2 linked regions of the Streptomyces liliifuscus genome follow. The protein of the gene in region 1 interacts with the protein of each later gene in a pairwise test. Links are inferred from orthologs where the notes say so. Each region holds a gene or a part of one and is shown in the gene's direction. Other genes may lie near its edges. The genes, in order: rsfS and JEQ17_RS04460.

Region 1 (3,139 bases):
TCGTCGGCAACATCGATGTCGACACCAACGCGGACGTGCCGGACCCGGACGCGAAGAAGAAGGGCGAGGCGCCTCTCGTCAAGAAGGGCGAGGAGCAGACGCTGAGCGGCAAGATGGCCGTCGCGTACGCCACGTACCGCGCCTCGGGGGAGTCGCAGAACGCTCAGCTGGAGCGGTTCGGCCAGGTCATGCAGGCAGTGCTGCGCAAGCTGTCGTCGGACCCGCAGGCCGCGACGACCACCGTGCAGACGCTCGCGCAGATCCTCGACCCCTCGCTGAGCGACAAGGACCTGGGCGCGTTCCTGGCCAAGCTCGCCGACCGGGCCAAGGGCGGCGACTACAAGACGGCGCTGCTGCCGGTCCAGACGGACGGCAGGCTCAGCGCGCAGGCCAGCGACAGCGTGGTCAAGGACGTGCTCGGCGGCGCCGCGAAGAGTCCCGAGAAGGGTGCGGCCGTCCAGGTCGGCATCCGCAACTCGACGGGTGACAAGGACGCCACCGAACAGGCCCGGGTGGTCCTGCTGAACGGCGGCTACACCTTCGTCGACGGCGGCGAGACCGATGTCGCCGAGGCCGTGTCCCAGATCACATACACCGACGCCGCGAAGAAGGACGACGCGGTGGAGGTCGCCAAGACGCTGGGCCTGCCGACCAGTTCGGTGAAGAAGGGCAAGACCACGTCGAACGCGGATGTGTCGGTCGTACTGGGCCAGGACTACAAGGTGGGTGGCTCGGCGGGTTCGTCGGGCGGGTGACGGGCGCGTGACCGGCGGTGCCTTCGGGGTGCCCGGGCCGCGTGGCGGTCGGGCACTCGCCGCCGGCCGCCGGTACGGACACCGGGTCCAGGCGCCGGGGCCAGGCCCTCGTAGAGCCCCTCGTCCAGGCGCTGGGCGTGTCCGGGTGCGGGTCCGGAGGCCCCGGGGCGCCCGCGGCATGATCGGTTAATCACGTGGGGTGCTGTCGGCGGTCCGTGAGACCCTTGGGGTAGGGCCTGCCCGGCGGAGCAGGCCGGAGGCGTGCGAAGGCGTCCGGCAAGCGTGGATGCGCGTGCCGGACCCCGCTTCTCCGGCATGATCCGCCGCACAGGCCCCAACCCCTCGGGGACACCTGACCGTCTACGGAAAGCCTTGTAGTGACCGCCACTGACCGCTCTATCGAGCTCATCACCACCGCCGCGCAGGCGGCCGCAGACAAGCTCGCGCACGACATCATCGCGTACGACGTCAGCGACGTGCTGTCGATCACGGACGCCTTCCTGCTGGCCTCCGCGCCCAACGACCGCCAGGTCAAGTCGATCGTCGACGAGATCGAGGAGCGGCTGAACAAGGAGCTCGGCACGAAGCCGGTGCGCCGCGAGGGCGACCGCGACGCCCGCTGGATCCTGCTCGACTACGTGGACATCGTGGTGCACGTCCAGCACAGCGAGGAGCGGGTGTTCTACGCGCTGGAGCGGCTCTGGAAGGACTGCCCCGAGCTCGATCTGCCCGCGGACGCGAAGGCCACGCGCGGCAAGGGCGCCGAGCACGCCGAGCTCCAGGACGCGGAGGACGCCGCCGAACTGCGCGGAGAGCTTCGGTGACCGCCGGGGCGGGGCATCCGGTGCCGGACGGCAGGCCGCTGTCCGAGGCCGGGAAGAAGGCGGGCCGGGGGCGCCGCGTCATCCTGTGGCGCCACGGCCAGACGTTGTGGAACGTGGAGCGCCGCTTCCAGGGCACGACGGACGTCGAGCTCACCGAGACCGGCGTGGGCCAGGCCCGCCGCGCCGCCCGGCTGCTCGCGTCCCTGAAGCCCGACGCGATCGTCGCCTCGGACCTGAAGCGGGCCGCGAACACGGCCGCCGAGCTGTCCGTGCTCACCGACCTCGACATCACCCACGACGAGGGCCTGCGCGAGACCTACGCGGGCGTCTGGCAGGGCCTGACGCACGAGGAGATCATCGAGCGGTACGGCGACCAGTACACGGCGTGGAAGCGCGGCGAGCCGGTGCGCCGGGGCGGCGGCGAACTGGAGACCGAGGTCGCCGACCGCGCGGCCCCGGTGGTCCTCCGGCACGCCGACAAGCTCCCGGACGACGGCACGCTCGTGGTCGTCAGCCACGGCGGCACGATCCGCACCACCATCGGCCGCCTCCTCGGCCTGGAGTCCCAGCACTGGGAGAGCCTCGGCGGCCTCTCCAACTGCTGCTGGTCCGTCCTCGGCGAGGGCGCCCGCGGCTGGCGACTGCTGGAGCACAACGCGGGGACGCTCCCCGAGCCGGTGCTGGGAGACGACGACTAGGCGCTCCGCCGGCAGCCTTTCGGGCTTCCGGCCGGGCCGCTCCTTCGAGGCGCCCGTGGCGTCCGTCGCGAGCCGTCGCGGGGCACTTCCGGGGCACGTCGCCGGGTGTTCCGTCCGGCCCCCGATGCCCCGCGGGACCGGATTTCACTTTCCGGCTGGTCGCAGGCTAAAGTTCTTCTTGTTCCGCCGCCGGGAAGCCGGGTCGGACACCCGCAAGGGGCTGTAGCTCAGTTGGTAGAGCGCCTGCATGGCATGCAGGAGGTCAGGAGTTCAATTCTCCTTAGCTCCACAGATCAGCTCAGCAGATCGATGATCCCGTTCCCATCAGGGGGCGGGATTTTTCGTGCCCTCGGCTGCCGTCGGATTTCCCTCAGCCGCGCGGCCCGCGCACTCGTCTCCTCGTCGGCCGGCCGGTAGACCACGACCCGGCACTCCGGCATCCCGTCGACCGACAACGACACCGACGTCATCCGCAACTCGCCCACCGCCACGTGCCGGAACGTCTTCACGCGCGGTCCCGGCGGCGTCACGTCCCCGTTCCGCCACAGCCGGGCGAAGTGCCCGCTGACCTCCGACAGCCTGCGTATGAAGTCCTCCCACACGGGCTCGCCGACATGTCTTCCGTACGCAGCCCGCAGCGTCGCCACCATGACCGGCAGCTCGCTCTCCCGGAACACCAGCGGACAGTCCTCCTCCGAGGCCGTGAACAGCGTCCACAGCGCGTTGCGGACACCACCGCCGGCCGGGCGTGTCTCCGGCACGAAGAACACGTCCCGGTAAGCCGGGTTGGTCGCGAGGATGTCGTACCGCGCGTTGTAGACCACCGCCGGGCTCGGGTCGAGGGCGTCGACGATCTCCTGGA
Region 2 (3,293 bases), 6.1 Mb from region 1 along the record:
ACTCGCCTACGGCCTGCCGTACGGGGACCCGCTGCGCGCCCGCCTGCCCGAGGGCCTGGCCGCCGTGCGGCACCGCCTCACCGACCCCGGGCTGCTGCTCGAACTCGACGTCATGTGGACGGACAAGGGCGGCTCGACGGCGGTCGAACTGCGCAAGGCGTACGGGCTTCCCGCCACCGGAGGCGCCGACGCACACGGTCTGACGCCTGTCGGGGAGGCTCTGGTGCTGCGCCCCTGGTACGGCGAGCAGGAGGCGGTACTGCTCCGCCCCGCCGTCCTCACCGGTCCGGACGACGCGGTCCTCGGGCTCCTGGAGGGCCTGGTGGGTCCGGATCGCGACGGTGGTCTCCAGGCCCTGCGCGCGATCCTGGGCGACGGACTCGACCGCGCCCTGGCGGCCGGCCTCGACCCCGAGGGACCCGTCGGTCACGCGCAGGACCCGACCGTCGTCGCTCCCGCGCTGGTCGCCGAAGTGGCCTCGGCACACGGTCTGAGCGAGGACGCGGCCGCGCTCTACCTCCAGTTGCTGGCCCTGCCCGATCCGACGGACCGCAACTGTGCCCGCTGGACCGGCTGGAAGCCCGCTCGGCTGAAGAAGGCCCGCGCCGAACTGGCCGCCACCGACCTGGTCGTCGAGGCGAAGCGACCGCGCGCCGGACGCACCCTCTTCCTGCCCTGCGGCTGGCGCGACCTCAAGTCACCCGCCCTGCCGGTGGAGACCTGGAAGGAGGGCCTCTACCCGGTGCGCGACCGCTCACGTGCCGTACCCCGCCTCCCGGTGCCCGACCTGTTCGCCCTCGCCTGGGCCCGCGTCCGGGACGGAGACGCGCCCGCCTACGAGAAGCTCACCACCCGCGCCACCCGGAAGGGCCGCCGCCGATGACCACCGCCGGACCGACTGCCCGAGCCCACAGGACGAGCCGACAGGACGAACCCCTGCTGACGGCTCCCCGGATGGCGACCCCTCTGCTGACCACCTCTCCAGTCACGACCTCCCGACCCGACCGGACGGACCACCGATGACCACCACCCTGGCCGCCGACACGGCCCGCCAGATCACCCCGCCCGAGGACAGGCACGCCACCGAGCTGGCCTTCCTCGCCGCCTACGACGACGGGCCGCGCCCCCCTGCGTGGCGACTCACGCCCCGTGCCGTCGTCACGTTCGTCATGGGCAGCGACGGCCGGGCCCTGAAGTTGCCCGACGACGCCCCGACGCCCGACGGTGTGCCGCGGCGCCTCGTCGTCGAGGGCAAGTTCGTCGGCGACCGTGCCCTGGTCGAGCGGTGCGTCGTCACCCTCGCCGGAGAGCGTGGACTGCTGCTCGTCGGCGAGCCCGGCACCGCCAAGTCCATGCTGTCCGAGCTGCTGTCCGCCGCCGTCTGCGGCACCAGCGGCCTGGTCGTCCAGGGCACCGCGGGCACGACGGAGGACCAGCTCAAGTACGGCTGGAACTACGCCCTGTTGCTGGCCCAGGGGCCCAGCCGACAGGCCCTCGTACCCTCGCCCGTCCTGACCGCCATGACCCGGGGAGCCGTCGCCCGGGTGGAGGAGGTCACCCGCTGCCTGCCCGAAGTGCAGGACGCACTGGTGTCGTTGCTCTCCGAGCGGCGCATCGCCGTACCCGAACTGGCGGGCACCGAGGACTCCCTGGCCCACGCTGCACCCGGCTTCAGCCTCATCGCGACCGCCAACCTGCGCGACAAGGGGGTCTCCGAGATGTCGGCCGCGCTCAAGCGGCGCTTCAACTTCGAGACGGTTGGCCCCATCGCGGACCTCGACGCCGAGACCGCGCTCGTACGCAGTCAGGCACGCACCTCGGTCGAGCGGGCCGGAGCACCCTTCCGGGTCGACGACGCCGTACTGGAAGCCCTCATCACGGCCTTCCGGGACCTGCGGGAGGGCCGGTCCGCGGAAGGCTGGGAGGTCGAGCGGCCCTCCACGGTGATGAGCACCGCGGAAGCCGTGTCCGTGGCGGGCGCCCTGGGACTCGCCGCCGCCTACTTCCCGGGCGACCGCGATGTCCTCGGTCTGCTGCCGGGTCACCTCCTCGGCGTGGTCCGCAAGGACGACCCCGCCGACGCGGCACGGCTCCGCGGCTACTGGGACGGCCCCGTCAGGCGCCGCGCCGAACAGGGCTCCGCCACCTGGCGCACCCTCTGGGACCTGCGCACCGTCCTGGAGGACTGACCACCGTGCCCCTCTCCCCCGACGAAGCCGTCGCGGCCCTCACCGACCCGGCGGCGCCCTACCTCATCGGCGTACGGCACCATGCGCCCTCCCTGGCCGCGGCCGTGCCCGCGCTGCTGGACAAGGCCAAGCCGGACGTGCTGCTCGTCGAACTCCCCGACGAGATGCAGGAATGGCTGCCCTGGCTCGGTCACGAGGAGACGCGGGCCCCGGTCGCCCTCGCCGCCGCTCCCCCCGACGGGGGCGGCGGCCGGGGCCCGGCCTTCTATCCGTTCGCCGACTTCTCGCCCGAACTCGCCGCCGTGCGCTGGGCCGCGCGGCACGACGTGCCGGTCGTCGCGTGCGACCTCCCGCTCGCCGACCGGGCGTGGAGCACCGAACGGCACACCCCCGCATGCCCGGACGACGGTACGGACGGGTCCACGGCCTCGGAGCCAGCCGGCCCTCCCACCGCTCCGGCCCCGGCACAGGCGCCCGGCAGCCCCACCCCTCCACCGACCACACAGACAGCCCAAGGCCCCGCCCCTTCACCGGCCAGCGGCGGGACACCGGGCGCTCCCGATCTCATCGGCGTCCACGAGACGTCCCGCCGAGTCGGCCTCGCCACAGCGCTACGAGCCCGCCTCACGGGGCGCACCGGTGACGACCTGTGGGACCGCCTCGTCGAGGCCGCCGCCCCCGGCTCGCCTCCCGAAGCGCTGCGGCGGGCCGCCCTTCTGACGGGCTGGGCGCTGCGCGAGGACGCGGCCGCCTCGGGAGGCGTGCCCGAGCTGGACCTGCGGCGCGAGGAGTGGATGCGCGCCCGGCTGGCCGCCGCCACCGCGAACGGCGAACGCGCCGCCGTGGTCGTCGGCGCCTTCCACGCCCCGGCGTTGACGCCACCGGGCACACCGACGGAACCCGGGTCGCCCGCACCCGGCGGCCCGGACGCCGCCGAGGCCCCGGCATGGACGACATCGTTCATCCCCTACACGTACGCGCTTCTCGACGAGCGGTCCGGCTACCCGGCGGGCATCCGGGACCCGGAATGGCAGCACCTGGTCCTGGGCGCGGCAGGCGACCCCGCCGCGTTGGAAGACGCCCTGACCCGCGCCGCCGTACAGA

What was found.
Region 2: the proteins of rsfS (region 1) and JEQ17_RS04460 interact in binary tests that used the Escherichia coli proteins (3 or more experiments, as listed by UniProt). The link is inferred for Streptomyces liliifuscus from one-to-one orthologs.

The regions. Positions count from the first base shown.
Region 1 is NZ_CP066831.1:7,180,779-7,183,917, forward strand. The notes cover bases 29-2,855. They hold rsfS (ribosome silencing factor), read left to right. Parts: upstream 29-1,132; coding sequence 1,133-1,579; downstream 1,580-2,855. Other genes in these bases: JEQ17_RS30930 (LCP family protein), read left to right, coding at 29-755; JEQ17_RS30940 (histidine phosphatase family protein), read left to right, coding at 1,618-2,277; JEQ17_RS30950 (helix-turn-helix transcriptional regulator), read right to left, coding at 2,571-2,855. Outside these bases: more of JEQ17_RS30930, read left to right, coding at 1-28; more of JEQ17_RS30950, read right to left, coding at 2,856-3,139. UniProt on the Escherichia coli protein: Functions as a ribosomal silencing factor. Interacts with ribosomal protein uL14 (rplN), blocking formation of intersubunit bridge B8.
Region 2 is NZ_CP066831.1:1,032,234-1,035,526, forward strand. Bases 124-3,104 are described here. They hold JEQ17_RS04460 (ATP-binding protein), read left to right. Parts: upstream 124-1,019; coding sequence 1,020-2,189; downstream 2,190-3,104. Other genes in these bases: JEQ17_RS04455 (hypothetical protein), read left to right, coding at 124-883; JEQ17_RS04465 (vWA domain-containing protein), read left to right, coding at 2,195-3,104. Outside these bases: more of JEQ17_RS04455, read left to right, coding at 1-123; more of JEQ17_RS04465, read left to right, coding at 3,105-3,293.